DNA from 3 places in the Streptomyces sp. NPDC002888 genome. Region 1 is predicted to be linked to each of the others. Evidence: riboswitches for the same ligand, from Rfam matches in the RefSeq annotation. Region 1 holds a riboswitch; each other region holds the start of a gene.
What was found. A riboswitch is a leader RNA that binds a small molecule or an ion and turns the genes downstream of it on or off. The one in region 1 is predicted to bind cobalamin.
Positions count from the first base shown of each region.

Region 2: linked by a shared signal. The riboswitch ahead of ACFYWX_RS42405 (cobalamin biosynthesis protein) and the one ahead of ACFYWX_RS03405 (HoxN/HupN/NixA family nickel/cobalt transporter) in region 1 are both predicted to bind cobalamin.
Region 3: linked by a shared signal. The riboswitch ahead of ACFYWX_RS46645 (ribonucleoside-diphosphate reductase subunit alpha) and the one ahead of ACFYWX_RS03405 (HoxN/HupN/NixA family nickel/cobalt transporter) in region 1 are both predicted to bind cobalamin.

Region 1 is NZ_JBIAPU010000002.1:98,719-104,669, reverse strand. It holds gene ACFYWX_RS03415 (glycoside hydrolase family 13 protein) at 1-799, opposite strand, end outside; gene ACFYWX_RS03410 (LAETG motif-containing sortase-dependent surface protein) at 1,131-2,087, shown strand; cobalamin riboswitch at 2,208-2,396, shown strand; gene ACFYWX_RS03405 (HoxN/HupN/NixA family nickel/cobalt transporter) at 2,424-3,521, shown strand; gene ACFYWX_RS03400 (nucleoside hydrolase) at 3,518-4,540, opposite strand; gene thrS (threonine--tRNA ligase) at 4,638-5,852, opposite strand.
Region 2 is NZ_JBIAPU010000039.1:30,833-36,783, reverse strand. It holds gene ACFYWX_RS42420 (lysozyme) at 14-763, shown strand; gene ACFYWX_RS42415 (anion permease) at 907-2,142, shown strand; gene ACFYWX_RS42410 (hypothetical protein) at 2,177-2,398, shown strand; cobalamin riboswitch at 2,540-2,682, shown strand; gene ACFYWX_RS42405 (cobalamin biosynthesis protein) at 2,782-3,834, shown strand; gene ACFYWX_RS42400 (cobyric acid synthase) at 3,831-5,342, shown strand; gene cobN (cobaltochelatase subunit CobN) at 5,339-5,951, shown strand, end outside.
Region 3 is NZ_JBIAPU010000052.1:33,632-39,582, forward strand. It holds gene mctP (monocarboxylate uptake permease MctP) at 1-252, shown strand, start outside; gene ACFYWX_RS46635 (NACHT domain-containing protein) at 375-3,962, opposite strand; gene ACFYWX_RS46640 (GNAT family N-acetyltransferase) at 4,105-4,611, shown strand; cobalamin riboswitch at 4,647-4,793, shown strand; gene ACFYWX_RS46645 (ribonucleoside-diphosphate reductase subunit alpha) at 4,916-5,951, shown strand, end outside.

The sequences.
Region 1 (5,951 bases):
GGATCGTGCGCCAGTCGCGGTAGATCTCGTGGACGTCGTCGCGGTCGTAGAAGGGGTGCGTGCCGGGGGCGAACTCCGGCAGGGCCTCCTCCCGGCTCAGCTCGGGGTCGCCCAGGTCGCGCAGCGGCTCGGCCAGGTCCTTGGTGAGGGCGTGCGCGACGTCGACCCGGAAGCCGTCGACCCCGCGGTCGGCCCAGAAGCGCAGGGTGGTGCGGAAGTCGGCTCGGACCTCCTCGTGCGCCCAGTTCAGGTCGGGCTGCTGGGGCGCGAAGAGGTGCAGGTACCACTGCCCGTCCGGCACCCGCTGCCACGCGCTGCCACCGAAGACGGACTGCCAGTCGGTGGGCGGCTGCTCTCCGTGCTCGCCCCGGCCGTCGCGGAAGACGTACCGGTCACGGGCCGGGGAGCCAGGACCGGCCGCCAGGGCCTCCTGGAACCACACGTGCTGGTGCGAGGTGTGGTTCGGGACCAGGTCGACGATCACCTTCAGGCCCAGGCGGTGGGCCTCGACGACCATCTCGTCGAAATCGGCCAGGCTGCCCAGGCGCGGGTCGACGTCCCGGTAGTCGGCGACGTCGTAGCCGCCGTCGGCGAGCTCGGACGGGTAGAAGGGGCTGAGCCACAGCGCGTCCACACCGAGCGCGGCGAGGTGGGACAGGCGCTGGGTGACCCCCCGGAGGTCCCCGAGCCCGTCGCCGTCGGCGTCGGCGAAGCTGCGGGGATACACCTGGTAGATGACGGCCTGCCGCCACCAGTTCGGATCCTTGGACGAGAGGTCGGGCGTGGTACGGACGATCACGCGGGCTCCTCTTCCGGTTCGGTCTCGGGTCGGTGCGACGAGCGTTCTATGCACGATAGAGGGAAATTCTGTCCACATCGCCGGAAAAGTGAACCTTCGACAACGTCGGAACATTCCATTCCCCGTGTGACGGAAATGTGATGACAGCCGAACTTCCTTGGCTCAGCCGCAGGTTGACAGTGTTCCGTCCCGAGATCCACCATGAGTGCACGCTGTGGCGCATGTGACCAATGGGCCCAGTGTTTCTTCGACCACCCACCCCCGGTACTGCCGGCAGCGTCGTGCTGCCCTCCCGCCGTGCCCGGGTTTCGCACGCCAAGATGGGATCCGCATGTCCATAGCGAGACGTGTCACCATGCGCCGCCTGCTGGGGACGGGCGCCGCGTCGCTCGCCCTGTGCGCGGCCTCCGTCGCCGCGGCCTCCGGCGCCTGGGCCTCCGAGCCCGGCGGCGACGGCTGGAACTCCGGGGGGACGTACAAGCCGGGCACCGGCGCGGGCACGGAGACCGGCACGGACCGCTGCCAGTTCTCCCTGGACGGCATCAACTTCTTCGACTCGGTCAAGGTCGACGACCAGAACCTCAAGCCGACCGAGGACGGCAAGATCCACGTCAAGGTCCGCACCGCCGGGGACGCGAGCACCTGCACCGCCTCCCTGTCCTCCTTCCTCGCCCACGGCGCCGACTTCCGCACCTCCGGCGAGCAGGTCTTCGTCGACTTCGACTCGGTGACGGTCAAGCCCGGCCAGACCGACTCCCTCGACATCGCGGTGCCGGACGCGGGCTGCTACGCCCAGATCGACCTCTACCGGGGTGCGGTCAAGTTCGACGGCAAGCTCGACGCGAAGGACGGCTTCGAGCACGGGGACCTGCCCAAGGGCCCGGACCGCCCGGTGATCAAGGACAAGCTGATCGCGGCCTGGAACGGCGGCACGAAGGACTGCACGACCACCGAGACGCAGCCCCCGACCACCCCGCCGGCCTCCACGCCGCCCTCGCCGCCCTCGACGCCCGCGACGCCTCCGGCGTCGGAGTCCGAGACCCCGCCGGCCGAGACCGAGCCCCCGGCCGGCACCCCGACCCCGTCCGAGCCGGCCTCCACCCCGCCCCCGAGCGCCTCCGAGTCCACCACGCCCCCGGCGGCAACCCCGCACGGCGGCGGCGGTGACCTGGCGGAGACCGGCGCGAACAGCAACACCGGCGTGATCGCCGCCGGCGCCGCGGCCCTCCTCGTGGGCGGCGGAGCGATCGTCATGACGACCCGCAGGCGCAAGGCCGCCCGCTCGTAGCCACGTAGCTTCGTAGCCCCGTAGCTTCGTGGCCTTGAGAGCCACCTCTCGACCGCCCGTGAGGCCCACCACCTGACCGACCCGGTCAGGTGGTGGGTGGGCGGCGGCCGGGGGTCTGCTCTACGGTGGGCGGGCCGTGGTGTTCGGGAAGTCGGTGTGATGCCGACGCGGCCCTCGCCACTGTGATCGGGGAGTTCCCGTCCCACGTCCCCTGAGGGACAGCCACTGGTCGCCGCGAGGCAGCCGGGAAGGCGGGCCGGGCGCGTGCACCCGTAAGCCAGGAGACCGGCCACGGCATCTCACGAACTGATCCACGAGGTGCTGGAGCGTGACCGGATGACCGACCCTGCCGCCCTGCCCACGTCCTTCCGCTGGCGACGCGAGGACACCGTGCGGACGGCGGTGCTGATGGCGGTCATCGCCGCCCTGCACGTCGTCGCGTTCGGCATCCTGTTCCTGCTCGTCGCCCCCGGCCACTACGAGGTCGGCGACAGGGCCTTCGGCATCGGCCTCGGCATCACCGCCTACACCCTCGGCATGCGGCACGCCTTCGACGCCGACCACATCGCCGCGATCGACAACACCACCCGCAAGCTGATGGCCGACGGCAAACGCCCGGTGTCGGTGGGCTTCTGGTTCGCGCTCGGCCACTCCAGCGTGGTCGTCCTGCTCGCCCTGCTGATCGCGGGCGGCACCCAGCTGGCCGGCCGGGTCATGAACGAGGACTCCGGTATCCACCAGGTCCTCGGATTCCTCGGTACGACGATCTCCGGCACCTTCCTCTACCTCATCGCCGCCCTCAACCTCGTCGCCCTGCTGGGCATCCTGAAGGTCTTCCGGGCGATGCGGGCAGGCGCGTACGACGAGCGGGAGCTCGAACAGCACCTGGACTCCCGGGGCTTCATGAACCGCATCCTCGGCCGCCTCACCAGGTCCATCTCACGCCCCGGCCAGATGTACCCGCTCGGCTTCCTCTTCGGCCTCGGCTTCGACACCGCCACCGAGGTCACGCTGATGGTGATGGCCGGTTCGGGCGCGGCGGCGGGGCTGCCCTGGTACGCGATCCTCTGTCTCCCCCTCCTGTTCGCCGCCGGCATGAGCCTGTTCGACACCCTCGACGGCACGTTCATGAACTTCGCCTACCAGTGGGCCTTCTCCAACCCCGTCCGCAAGGTCTTCTACAACCTCACCATCACCGGTCTGTCCATCGCCGTCGCCTTCTTCATCGGCACGATCGAACTCGTGGGCGTCCTCCACGAGAAGCTCGCCCTGCGCGACGCCGTCACCGGCTGGATCGCGGGCCTCGACCTCGACAACGTCGGCTACGTCATCGTCGGCCTGTTCGTGGTGGTGTGGGCGGCGGCGGTCGCGTACTGGAAGCTCGCGAAGGTGGAACAGAGGTGGGCGGCACGGCCCGCCGCCGACACGCGTTAGACGCCCTCCACCGCCGTCAGCCACAGCTTGACGTAGCGCTCCACGTCCACGCCCAACGCCACGTCCACCAGCGGCTGTTCGCGGGTGCCGTGGTGTATCTCGGACTCGCCGGGGCGGGGGCGGCGGTCGACGACGGTCTGGCCGCGGGTCGGGCCGGGGGCGAGGGAGACCTCGACCGGTAGGAGTTCGGTGGTCAGGCCCTCCGGGTCGACGACCGCGCAGACCGCGCCCGCGTCGCCGAGGCCGCCGGTGGGCGTGGGGTCGCCGGAGGTGGCGGGGTCGCGGTGGGCGAGGAGTTCACCGGCCATGCGGAGCCTGGGTTCCGGGCTGGTGCGCAGGCGTTGGACGTCGGCCGCCGGGACCAGGACCTCCTTGAACACGTCCAGGCCGTACATGGTGATCGGCACCCCGGCCGTGAGCAGGATCGCGGCCGCCTCCGGGTCGTGCCAGACGTTGAACTCCGCGACCGGCGTGGCGTTTCCGGTGGCCACCGCGCCGCCCATGAACACGATCCGCTCGATGTTGCGGACCACCTCCGGGTGGGTGCGCAGGAGCAGGGCGATGTTGGTGAGCGGGGCGGTCGGGATGAGGGTGACCGGGTGCGGGGAGGCGAGGATCTCCCGGCGCAGCAGCGTCACCGCGTCCACGTCGACCGGGGTGCGGGTGGGCGCGGGCAGGCCCAGGTCCGCCATGCCGTCCTCGCCGTGCACATGCCGGGCCACGCGGACCGACTCGATCAGCGGGCGTTCGGCGCCCCGGGCGACGGGGATGCCAGGGGCGCCGGCCTGCTCCAGCACGGTGAGGGTGTTGCGGACGACCCCGTCGACGTCCGTGTTCCCGGCCACGCAGGTCACCGCGCGCAGGTCCAGGCCGGGGTGACGGACCGCGAACAGCAGGGCGAGGGCGTCGTCGACGCCGGTGTCGCAGTCGATGATCACGGGGATGGGGCGGCCGGCCGAGCGGGCGGTGGTGCGGGCGGCCGAGCGGTCGCTGGTGCGACCTGTGGGGCGGGCGGTCATGGTGGGGCTCCCTTCCGTCACACCGACCTTATGCAGCCCGGCCCGCCGCCCTCACCCCCCCTTCTCCGTCCCGGAGGGCGGTCGGTCCCGCGCGTTCTCAGTCCCAAAGAGCGGTCCCGCGCGCCACGACCCGCGCCTCGACGCGGTCCAGGAGATCGGCGGCGGGCAGCGCCCCCGGCCTACGGCCGTCCCGCAGGCGTACGGCGGCCAGGTCGCCGTCGGCCTCCCGGTCCCCGATCACCGCCTGGTACGGCACCAGCCGCGCGGCCCGGACACGGGCGCCGAGGGTGCCGTCCTCGGGGCCGTGCAGCCGCGCCCGCAGGCCGCGGGCGACGGCCCGGCGGACCAGCTCCTCCGCCTGCTCGACCTGGTCCTCCGCCACCGGCAGCACGGCCAGTTGCTCGGGCGCGAGCCACACCGGGAAGGCGCCGCCGTGCTCCTCGACGAGGTGCGCGACCGCGCGCTCCACGCTGCCGATGATGCTGCGGTGCACCATGACCGGGCGGTGTTTGGCGCCGTCGGCGCCGATGTAGTGCAGGTCGAAGCGTTCGGGCTGGTGGAAGTCGATCTGGACGGTGGACAGGGTGGCCTCGCGGCCGGCGCGGTCCTCGATCTGCACGTCGATCTTGGGGCCGTAGAAGGCGGCCTCGCCCTCCGCCTCCTCGTAGGCGAGTCCCGAGCCGTCCAGGACCTCCCTCAGCAGCTCGGTCGCCCGCCGCCACAGGGCGGGGTCGGCGACGTACTTGCCGCCCTCCCCCGGCAGGGACAGGCGGTGGCGGGACGCGCGGATGCCGAGGTCGGCGTAGGCGCGGGTGATGAGGTCCAGGGCGGCGCGGGCCTCTTCGACGGCCTGGTCGAGGGTGCAGAAGATGTGGGCGTCGTTGAGCTGGATGGACCGTACGCGGGTCAGTCCACCGAGGACGCCGGACAGCTCGGAGCGGTACATGCCGCCCAACTCCGCCATCCGCAGGGGTAGTTCGCGGTAGCTGTGGGAGCGGGAGCGGTAGATGAGGGCGTGGTGGGGGCAGAGGCTGGGCCTCAGGACGACCTGTTCCGCGCCCAGCTCCATGGGCGGGAACATGTCGTCGCTGTAGTGGTCCCAGTGGCCCGAGATCTCGTACAGCTCGCGCTTGCCGAGGACGGGCGAGTACACGTGCCGGTAGCCGGCCGCCCGTTCGGCCTCCCGGACGTACTCCTCCAGGGTGTGCCGTACGACCGCTCCGTCGGGCAGCCAGTACGGCAGGCCCGCGCCCATCAGGGGGTCGGTGTCGAACAGTTCGAGTTCACGGCCGAGGCGACGGTGGTCATGCATGGTGGGCTCCCTCGTGGGAGGGGCGAGAACCCGGGCCACGACAAAGCCCCGGGGCACTCGCCCCGGGGCTTCGACTGGGTCAGCTGTCAGCGCGCCGGG
Region 2 (5,951 bases), on a different contig from region 1:
TCCGGGGGGAAACATGGCCCGTGACCGCAAACCGTCCCGTCTCCGTGTCCGCGTGCTCGCGGCGCACGTGACGGCGCTCGCCATCGGGTGCACCGCGCTCATCGAGATACCGGCGTCGGCGGCGGCCCTGCCGCGGGGACACGACGTCTCGTCCCACCAGAGGAACGTGGACTGGCAGCGGGCGAAGGCCGAGGGCGCCCGGTTCGTCTACATCAAGGCGACCGAGTCCACGGACTACCGCAACCCGCACTTCGACCAGCAGTACAACGGCTCGCGCGACGCGGGCCTGATGCGCGGCGCGTACCACTTCGCGGTGCCGGACAAGTCGTCGGGCAGGGCACAGGCGGCGCATTTCGTGCGCAACGGCGGCGGCTGGACCGCGGACGGCTGGACGCTGCCGCCCGCGCTCGACATCGAATACAACCCGTACGACAAGAAGCACAAGTGCTACGGCCTGAGCGCGGCGAGGATGGTCGGCTGGATCGCGTCGTTCAGTGCCGAGATGAAGCGGCTCACCGGCCGCCGCCCGGTGATCTACACGACCACCCACTGGTGGAACACCTGCACCGGCGGCAGCCGCGCCTTCGCCTCCAACCACGCCCTGTGGATCGCCCGTCACGACTCCGCCGACGCCGGGGCGCTGCCCGCCGGCTGGTCGTTGTGGACCTTCTGGCAGTACGACAACGGCGGCACCCTGCCGGGTGACCAGAATCTCTTCAACGGCACCGGAAGCGGACTGAGGAAGCTCGCCCGCGGCTCCTAGTCGCACGGCGTGCGGGCCGCCGTTCCGGAGCGGAGCGGCGGCCCTCCTTTTGTGACACTTCAGCGCCCGTCCTAGTTCATCTTCCGTTCATCCAGGTTGCCTACGGTCGTCCAGCCAATGACTTCGAACGATTGCCTGGGTAAATGGAAAGCTTCTCGCTGATCCTCGCGATTGTGGTCGTAACCGCACTCGCGTTCGATTTCACGAACGGTTTCCACGACACCGCCAACGCGATGGCCACAACCATCTCGACCGGTGCACTCAAGCCCAAGGTCGCGGTGGCCATGTCCGCCGTGCTCAACCTTGTAGGCGCCTTTCTCTCGGTGGAGGTCGCCAACACGATCTCCAAGGGTCTCGTCGACGAGACCGGCATCCGTCCCGAGGTCATCTTCGCCGCGTTGGTCGGCGCGATCCTCTGGAACCTGCTGACCTGGCTGGTGGGCCTGCCCTCCAGTTCCTCGCACGCCCTCATGGGCGGTCTGATCGGCGCCACCATCGCCTCGGCGGGCGTCGGCGCGGTCCACAGCGACGTACTCGTCACCAAGGTCCTGATCCCGGCGATCGCGGCCCCGCTGGTCGCGGGCATCGCCGCGCTGCTCGCCACCCGCCTGTCCTACACCCTCGGCAAGAAGGCCGACGGCAAGGCCGCCGAGAAGGGCTACCGCGCGGGCCAGATCGCCTCCGCCGGCCTGGTCTCCCTCGCGCACGGCACGAACGACGCCCAGAAGACGATGGGCATCATCACCCTCGCCCTGGTCGCCGGCGGCGCCGTCGCCCCCGACTCCGACCCGCCCACCTGGGTCATCCTCTCCGCGGGCCTCGCCATCGCGCTCGGCACCTACCTCGGCGGCTGGCGCATCATCCGCACCATGGGCAAGGGCCTGACCGACCTCCAGCCGCAGCAGGGCTTCGCCGCCCAGACCAGCGCCGCGACGGTCATCCTGGCCTCCTCCCACCTCGGCTTCTCCCTCTCCACCACCCACTCGGTCTCCGGCTCGGTGATGGGCGCGGGCCTGGGCCGCAAGGGCGGCGTCGTCCGCTGGTCGACCGCCACCCGCATGTTCGTCGCCTGGGGCCTCACGCTCCCGGCCGCGGCCCTGGTCGGCGCGCTCGCCGAGTACGTGACCGGCTTCGGCACCTGGGGCACGGCCGTCGTCGCCGTCTTCCTCATCGCCTCCAGCGCCGCGATCTGGAAGATCTCGCGCCGCGAGGTCGTCGACCACAGCAACGTCAACGACGCCGAGGAGCCGCCCGGCGTGGTGACCACCGCGATCGCCGCGGTGACCCCGCCGCCCGCGGGCACGATGGCCGAGGACCTGTCGGCGACCATCCCGGCCCCCGCGGCCGAGTCCGCCCCGTCGGCCACCACCACCGTCTGAGCCGCAGCCGGCCAGGTACGAAGGAAGAGACAGCATGAAGATCGACTGGGCGGCTCTCGGCTCCGTCTTCGGGGTCAGCCTCGTGGTCACCGTGGCCCTCGTGGCCCTGTTCACCCTCGGCATCGTCGGCCTCTCCCGCCGCGAGCGGGCCGCGGCCCAGGGCGGCTCCGCCGCTCTCGCGGTCACCGGCGCGTACGCGTGCTTCGCGGCGTGCGCGGCGGCGGTGGCGTACGGGATCTCCCTGATCATCGTCTGATCGGCACCTGATCGGTCTGATCGGCGTCTGATCGGCGACACACGCGCACCACGTGGGGTGCGGGACGGAAGACCGTCCCGCACCCCACTTGTGTGTGGGGTTCTGCACACTCTCCCGTCGCAGGTCAACAGCAAGTTGACGGCTCTTCCGGGGCCGTGGTGGACTGCCGGAGCCATGTACGGCGGCAGAAGAGGAAGCCGGTGCGAATCCGGCGCGGTCCCGCCACTGTCACCGGGGTAGAAAGCCCCGGGAGCCAGGAACTCTCACCGCCGGTCTCGTCGAACCAGGGCGTGGACACCCTGAGTGAGGACATATCGCCATGCTCGGCTGCCGATTGAGGTCCAGCACCAGGTCGTTTCCCGACCCCACGGTCGGCTGAGCCGATGGGTGCCGATCGCGTCTTCGCGTACGGCGCCGCCGCCGGCCTCCTCGGTGACCTGCTCCTCGGCGATCCGCGCCGCGGACACCCGGTCGCCGCGTTCGGCCGGGCCGCGGGTGCCGTCGAGCGGGCGCTGTGGCGCGACCACCGGGGGTGGGGCGCGCTGCACACCGCCGTCTGCGCGGGCGGGGCCGTCGGCCTCGGCGCCGCCGCGGCGCGTTGCGTACGGTCCTCCCCCGCCGCCTCCTTCGCCCTGACCGCGGCCGCCACCTGGGCCGTCGTCGGCGGAACCTCCCTCGGCCGGGAGGCCCGGACCATCGGGCGCGCACTCGAAGCGGGGGACGTCGACGGGGCGCGGGAGCGGCTGCCGCATCTGTGCGGGCGGGACCCGCAGGCCCTCGACGCGGACGGGATCGCCCGGGCGGTGGTGGAGTCCGTCGCGGAGAACACGTCGGACGCGGTGGTGGGGGCGCTGGTGTGGGGCGGGATCGCGGGAGTGCCGGGGCTGCTCGGGTTTCGGGCCGTCAACACGCTTGACGCGATGGTCGGGCACAAGTCGGCTCGTCATCGGCGGTACGGGTGGGCGTCCGCGCGGCTCGACGATGTCGTGGGGTGGCCGGGGGCGCGGGTGACTGCGGTGCTCGCCACCGTGGCCGGAGGGGACGCCCGAGGGGCCGTACGGGCCTGGCGTACTGATGCGGCCAAGCATCCGAGTCCGAACGCCGGGCCTGTGGAGGCGTCGTTCGCGGGGGCGCTCGGGGTGCGGCTGGGGGGGACGTTGTCGTACGGGGGGCGTGTTGAGCATCGGCCTGTGCTGAACGGGGAGGGGCGTGCGGTGGAGGTTTCGGACATTGAGCGGGCTGTTCGGTTGTCTCGGCGGGTGAGTTGGCTGGCGCTGGGGGTGAGTGCGGCCGGTTCGCTACTGCGGGGGCGGGTGGCACGGCGCCCGGCGCTGTCGGCTGTGCCCACCCTCCCCCACTCTCGGCTTCGCTCGAGCGGGGGGACCCCCATCGCCCTGCGGAACGACTGCCCACAGCGGTTGGGAGGTCGCGCATGACCGGACGTGGGCTGTTGGTCGCCGGTACTACCTCCGATGCCGGGAAGAGTGTCGTCACCGCCGGGATCTGTCGGTGGCTGGTGCGGCAGGGGGTCAAGGTCGCGCCGTTCAAGGCGCAGAACATGTCGCTCAACTCGTTCGTGACGCGGGAGGGTGCCGAGATCGGGCGGGCGCAGGCCATGCAGGCGCAGGCCTGTCGGGTGGAGCCGACCGCGCTGATGAATCCGGTGCTGCTCAAGCCGGGCGGGGAGCAGAGCAGTCAGGTCGTGCTGCTCGGGAAGCCCGTGGGTGAGATGGGCGCGCGTGGCTATCACGGTGGGCGGCAGCAGAAGCTGCTCGGGACCGTGTTGGACTGTCTCGCCGAGTTGCGGGGCACGTATGACGCGGTGATCTGTGAGGGGGCCGGCAGTCCCGCCGAGATCAACTTGCGGCGGACCGACATCGTGAACATGGGGATCGCCCGCAACGCGCGGCTCCCCGTGCTCGTCGTCGGCGACATCGACCGCGGGGGTGTGTTCGCCTCCTTCTTCGGGACCGTCGCCCTGCTGTCGCCCGAGGACCAGGAGTGGGTCGCCGGGTTCCTCGTGAACAAGTTCCGGGGGGACGTCTCGCTGCTGGAGCCGGGCCTCGACATGCTGCACGGGCTCACCGGACGGCACACGTACGGCGTCCTGCCCTTCCGGCACGGCCTCGGCATCGACGAGGAGGACGGGCTGCGGGTCTCGCTGCGGGGCACGGTGCGGGAATCGAACGTCGCGCCGCCCGTCGGTGCGGACGTGCTGCGCGTCGCCGTCTGCGCGATCCCCCTCATGTCCAACTTCACCGACGTGGACGCGCTGGCCGCCGAGCCGGGTGTCGTCGTGCGGTTCGTGGACCGGCCGGAGGAGCTGGTCGACGCCGATCTGGTCGTGATCCCGGGGACCCGGGGGACCGTCAAGGCGCTGGAGTGGCTGCGGGAGAGGGGGCTCGCGCAGGCCATCGCCCGCAGGGCCGCCGAGCACAGGCCGGTCCTCGGTGTCTGCGGCGGCTTCCAGATCCTCGGTGAGCACATCGAGGACGAGGTCGAGAGCCGGCGCGGGCACGTCGAGGGTCTCGGGATCCTGCCCGTGCGGGTGCGGTTCGCCCGCGAGAAGACCCTCACCCGGCCGGTGGGGGAAGCCCTCGGCGAGCGGGTCGAGGGGTACGAGATCCATCACGGGGTCGCCGAGATCGCAGGCGGAGAGCCCTTCTTGGACGGCTGCCGGGTCGGCCAGACCTGGGGCACGCACTGGCACGGCTCGCTGGAGTCGGACGGTTTCCGGCGGGCCTTCCTGCGCGAGGTGGCGGCCGCCGCGGGCCGTCGCTTCGTGCCCGCCCCCGACACGTCGTTCGCCGCGCTGCGCGAGGAGCAGCTCGACCGGCTCGGCGACCTGATCGAACTGCACGCGGACACGGACGCGCTGTGGCGGCTCATCGAGTCCGGCGCGCCGCAAGGACTGCCCTTCATTCCACCGGGAGCGCCCGCATGAGCACTGTGTTGTTGTTGTCGACCGCCGACACCGATCTGTTGGCGGCTCGGGCCGCCTCCGGTGCCACCTACCGGATCGGCAACCCGACCCGGGTGGACGTGGCGCAGGAGTTGCCCGGCCTCGTCGCGGGCGCGGACATCGCCGTCGTACGCCTCCTCGGCGGCAAGCGTGCCTGGGAGGACGGGCTCGCCGCGCTGAAGGCGTCCGGCATCCCGACCGTGCTGCTGGGTGGCGAGGCCGTTCCGGACGCGGAGTTGATGGCCGAGTCGTCCGTCCCGGCCGGTGTCGTGGCGGAGGCGCTGCGCTACCTCGTCGAGGGCGGGCCCGCCAACCTCACGGAGCTGGCGCGGTTCCTGTCCGACACCGTGCTGCTGACCGGCGAGGGTTTCGTCGAACCGCAGAAGATGCCGGAGTACGGAGTTCACGGCGAGCGTGCCTTCGTGGACGGCCGTCCGACCGTCGGTGTGCTCTTCTACCGGGCTCATGAACTCAGCGGCAACACCGCCTTCGTGGACACCCTGTGCGACGCGATCGAGGCTCGGGGCGCCAACGCCCTCCCCGTGTTCTGCGGTTCGCTGCGGGGTGCCGACGCCGGTCTCTTCACGATCC
Region 3 (5,951 bases), on a different contig from region 1:
GTCGCCTCACCGACCCAGAAGCACTTCGGCGGCTCGGCCAAGGAGATCCCCGGCATCGGCGAGATCGGCTACATCGGCCTGACGGCGTTCGTACTGAACGTCGTCGTCACGGTGGTGCTCACCTTCGTCCTGAAGGCCCTCAAGGCCCCCGAGGGCATCGACGAGACCAAGCCGGAGGACTACACGGCAGACGCGGGCGACGCGGGCGTCCAGGTGGAGCTTCCGCCGGCAACTGCCGGCTCCGCTCACTGAAACCCGCCCCGAAGGGGCGCGGGGCCGCATCGATCTGCGGCCCCGCCGCGTGGGCGCGACCAGCCACACACAACCCGCAGCGGGCCGCCGACAGCAAGACCAACGGCGGCCCGCTCTCGCGCTCACGACCGCGTACGCCGAGCCATCGCGTCCCAGAACCTGTCCAGCTCCCGCACCCGCATACTCACCCAGTGCGGCGTCTTCCTCCGCAGCCCCCTGGGAAAGCACCGCCGCACCCGTCCGGGCAGCAGCGCCTGTTGCTGCCGGCAGAACGGCTCGCGGATCTCGTCCCGGGGCACACTGCCGCGAGGCGGGTACGGGCAGAGCTTGAACCTGCAGCCAGGCTCACAGTTCGAACCCGGTGGGGGCGGGACGGCGGTACCGGCCGGCGAACCGGGGTCCAGCTTCTCCCGGTTCGTACAGATGCACGGCGGGAGGGACATGCCCGGCCGCTCCACACGGGCCATCCGTTCCTCGACCCCGTCAGGGTTCCCGTCCCGTTCGACGAGGTTCAGCATGACCAGCACATCGGCGACGAGGCGCTGAGCGCGCCCGTCCAGCGTGCTCCAGCCGACCGATGGCGGGATCCACAAGTTGTGCTGACGGGATCCGTCGGCCTGACCGACACGGGAACCGATGTTGTCGGCGACGCCCTTCTCGTCGATCCAGAGGAAGCGCTCGGGTTGCCCGGTCTCCAGGGCGAGGGCCACCAGGGCTCCCGCCTCACTGACGAAGGGATGCAGCCGCCGGGGCGAGTCGCCGTTCTCGCCGGGCGGACCGGGCGCTCTGTTGACCGTACCCGCCGTCCGCAGCCAGCGCTTGACGGTGTCCACGGCGGTCGTCCCGCCGATCCTCCTGGACGGCCGGCTCGATACCTCGCCGTCGCCCTGCCCAGGAGGGCCGACGGGGTCCGGGAGCTCCCACAGGCACAGCGCCTGAAGCAGGCTGAGCTGCGCATACCAGCACCGGGACCGCTGCAGGAACGTGTCCGCCTGCCGGATCAGGTCGGCACGGCTGCCCTGGTCCGTGTGCGGGTGACTTCTGCGCCGGTTGGCCGCGTACTTGAAGCCCTTGGCCAACGCGGCTTCCAGGGCGAGCGGCAGGTCGGGGGCGCCACCTGTGTGGGCCGGGTCGAGGTGGCGCAGCCACTTGGCGAGGCGTTCCTGGGCCTCGTCGCGGTGGGCCTCGTCGACGGAGCCCAGCAGCATGGGGAGGATCCAGGCCCGCATCACGAAGTTCCTCAGCAGGCGAACCCGGCCGCTGCGGTACTCCTCGTTGAGTTCGCGCAGCTCGTCCTGCTCCCCTTGGATATGGTTGGACGACGGGGCCCCGGAGGGCGCACCGGCGTTCGTCCATGGCGCCGTCGCCGCCCTCGCGGCCCAGGCCACGTACCGCGCCCTCTTCGTAGCCTTCAGGTCGGTGACCGCGTCGTTGTACTCCTGCACGGGGTCGTTGTCGAGACGGAACTTCTCGCGTATCACGGCGAACGCGGCGCTGCCTCCGGCGCCGCACTCCTGGGCGGCGGCCAGGCTTACGGCGTAGGAGGGTTCTTCCTCACCGAGGGTGAAGAGCTGCCAGTACAGCCCCATGGTGTCGTCGATTCTGTCGGAGACCCTCCGCAGCGCCGCGCCGAGCTGCTTGATCAGCGCCAGCTTCGCGTCGTCGAGGGTGCGCCGGTCTCCTTTGATGCCGGACCAGCAGTCGTACACCGCGCCGACGATGTCCTTGAGCCGTCCCGGAGTCTCCTCCACGCTCTCGACCTCCAGTGCCGCCGCGTAGAGGTCCAGGACCTTCGGGTCGTCCGTGCGGCGGCTCGCGGCGGTGATGAGCCGGTGGGTCAGGGTGCGCCCGTACACGGGTGCCTGCCGCACCAGTTCCTTGATCTCCTTCTTCGCCTCGGCCCGGACACCGCCTCCCCGGGTCGCGGGCTTTGTCGCCCAGCGGCGGGACAGGAACACCAGGGCGACGAGCAACTCACGGCCGGGGCCGGGCGGTTGCAGCGCCTGGTCGACCAGCTCTCCGGCGCCCCGCTCGCCCATTTCGTCCAGGACGTGGAAGCCGAAGTACGCCTGGACGATGCTGTGGGGGAAGCGGACCTTCCGCTCGAGGCCTTCCAGCAGCCTGAGCTTGTTCGCGTTGGCCGCGAAACGGGCGAGGACGGCCTGGCACTGCTCCCTGCTCCCCTCCTTCAGCCGCCTGCCCTCCTCGTCGCCGAGCCTGGCGCAGAGCGTGTCCCAGATCCGCTCCCGATGCCACTCGGAGAAGACGTTGCCGCGCTTGCCGTACTGGTCGAAGCCCCGCGCGCTGGTCCACAGGTGCTCTGCCCGGGTCCGCGCGCGCTGTAGCGGACCGGGATGCACGTCATCGCCGAGCAACTCGGCGAAGCCGACCTCCAGGGTGTCCTTGAGCAGGCCGATGCAGGCCAGGGCGGACACCACTTCGACGGTGTCGCGGCGCTCCTGCCGGTTCAGCGCGACGTCCTGCCGAAGTCGGCCCTCGCACATCTTGCGTTCCCACCTCTCCAGCAGTTGCAGCCGCAGCGCGCTGCGGTCCCGGCCGGAGATGTCCAAGGGCTTCAAGTCGTCGCGACGCAGGAGGCCGTTGCGGTGCAGCTCGCGCACGATCTGCAGGTAGATGGGCGATTCGGTGACCTCCGCTGTCTCCACGACGCCGTCCAGATACTGCTCGTCTCTGCCCGATGCGCGTTCCTCGACGAAGTGCAGCGCCTCCTCCTCGCTCAACGGCTCCAGCTCCACGATCGCGGCGGCGGTGTTCTCGAGGGGACTGTGCGGCCGCGAGGCGATGACCAGAGGCAGCTTCTCCTTGTGGGCGCGCTCGATGGCGCGGCGGATGATGTTGTCCCGGTTCTGCTGGAGACTGTCGTCGAGGAGCGCCTCTTCCAGGCCGTCGGCGATGACGACCGGTTTGTCGTCGGCGAGCAGTTGCTGCCAGACCCGCTCAATCTTGGTCCGCGCCAGGGTCCCCTGGGGCGTCTCCTCGGCGAAGCGCCGCTTGGCCATCCGCTCAAAGTTCAGGTCGGCCTCGCTGACCGCGTCCCTCAGCCGGATCGGCACGGGCACCGCGCGCTGCCGGGCCAGCAGTTCGGTGAGCCGCACGAGGACGGCGGTCTTCCCCACACCGACGCCGCCGACGAGCAGATAGGGCCGGCGGGTGTCGCGGTCCCGCAGCCGTTCGGCGATGACTTCGGCGACCACGTCGCGGCCGACGATGTCGTCCGTGTCCTGGCCGGCGGTGAGTACCAGCCGACCGGGTCTGCTGCGCGCGTCCCCGAGGTAACGCCGCTTGGTCCAGCCGTACCAGCAGAACAGGAAGAGGGCAGCGGCGATCGAAGCGGTCAGTACGGGGCCGACGAAACGGAGGAAGGCGTCGAACCCCCCGTTCTTGCGGAGGTCCTCGAAGCCGGTCGACTCGCCGGTGCTCAGGATGTACAGGCCCTCCCCGCACCAGGCCAGGAGTGCGAGCACGGCGATGCCCCAGACGAACCTGGTCGCGTTGGCGTAGGAGAACCATCTCCGCCACTTCTTGGGCTGGGTGGCGCCGCGCCGGGCATCCAGACGGATCGTCAGGGCGTGCCGGCGGCCGACGAGGACGCCCCGCACCCGGCTGCCCGCCCGCCTCAGGTCCAGCGTTGCCATCGACGCGTTGCGCTCCCGTTCCCGGCCGCGCGGGCGACGGACGACACTCGTCATCGTGCGTACTCCCTCCGAGAGCGTTCTCGGGACGGAGGGCTCCGTGGGCGCCGGCACCTACTTCCATGGAAGCACTCCCCACACACGCCGCAACCCGGAATTCGGGCGCACGGTGTCGCGTCGCTGGGCCACACTCACCCCCGTGGACATCCTCATCCGGCAAGCGAAACCCGACGAGTACGACACCGTCGGCGAGATCACCGCCCAGGCCTACCTTCAGGACGACCTTCTCGACTTCGGGGAGAGCGATGAGTACCTCGGCGAGTTGAGAGACGTCGGCAAGCGGGCCGCGGCCGCCGAGGTGCTGGTCGCGGTGGAGCGGGGCCAGGTGCTCGGCGGAGTCACCTTCGTGCCTCAGGGCGGTCCCATGGCCGACATCGCCCGGCCCGGAGAGGCCGAGATACGGATGCTCGCGGTCGCGCACACCGCGCGTGGGCGTGGTGTCGGCGAGGCCCTCGTACGGGCCTGCGTCGAGCGGGCACGCGCCGTCGAGGGCTGCACCGGCATGGTCCTCTCCACCCAGGCCACCATGCACACCGCCCACCGCATCTACGAACGCCTCGGCTTCACCCGCACCCCGGGGCGCGACTGGAACCCGATCCCGCACCTCGACGACATCACTCTCCTCACCTATGAGTTGACGCTGTGAAACCACGGCAACACAACATCTGGGGGTGTCACCGTAGCCCGGCACAAGATGTATGCTCGTGCTCGCTGTCGCCACAGGGGAATCCGGTGCGAATCCGGAACTGTCCCGCAACGGTGTACTCATGCGCGTATGCCCGCGTATGAGCGTCAGTCCGAGGACCTGTCGACAGCGCGCCCGGCCCGTCCGGTCCGGGTGCCCGACGTCCGGGCCTCGTGGAGTGGGTCGGTGGACGCGACGCCGCGTGCGCTCGTGTGCTGCCCCCTGCCCTCCGCCAGGCCCCGTGCCGAGCGAGGGAGAGCCCCACGTGACCATCGCGCCAGCCGAACCGGCTTCAGCGACCGAGCTGGAGTACGACGGTCCCGGTGCCGCACTGCTGCGGACCCTGACCGAGCTGACCGCCGACCTGCCCGACGCCGACCCGGGCCGGGTCGCCACCGCCGCGTTGCGGGGCCGGTCCGCGCGGGCGGACGAGACGGAGCTGCGCGAGCTGGCCACGGAGGCGGCCGCCGGCCTCATCTCCGAGGACCCCGTCTACTCCCGGCTGGCCGCCCGTCTGCTGACCATCGGCATCCGCGCCGAGGCCGCCTCGCAGGGCGTCACGTGCTTCACCGAGTCCGTGGCCGTCGGCCACCGCGAAGGCCTCATCGCCGACCGCACCGCGGAGTTCGTGCGCGTGCACGCCGAGCGGCTCGACGCCCTCGTCGACACCGGCGCCGACGACCGCTTCGGCTACTTCGGCCTGCGCACCCTGCACAGCCGCTACCTCCTGCGGCACCCCCTCACCCGCAAGGTGGTGGAGACCCCGCAGCACTTCATGCTGCGCGTCGCCGCGGGCCTCGCGGAGGACGACACCGTGAGGTCCGTCGACGAAGTCGCCGCGCTCTACGGGCTCATGAGCCGCCTCGACTACCTCCCCTCCTCCCCCACGCTGTTCAACTCCGGCACCCGCCACCCCCAGATGTCGTCCTGCTACCTCCTCGACTCCCCGAAGGACGAGCTGGACTCCATCTACGACCGCTACCACCAGGTGGCCCGCCTGTCGAAGCACGCCGGCGGCATCGGCCTGTCGTACTCCCGCATCCGCTCCCGGGGTTCGCTGATCCGTGGCACCAACGGGCACTCCAACGGCATCGTCCCGTTCCTCAAGACCCTCGACGCCTCCGTCGCCGCCGTGAACCAGGGCGGCCGGCGCAAGGGCGCGGCCGCGGTCTACCTGGAGACCTGGCACTCCGACATCGAGGAGTTCCTGGAGCTGCGCGACAACACGGGCGAGGACGCCCGCCGTACGCACAACCTGAACCTCGCGCACTGGGTGCCGGACGAGTTCATGCGCCGCGTGA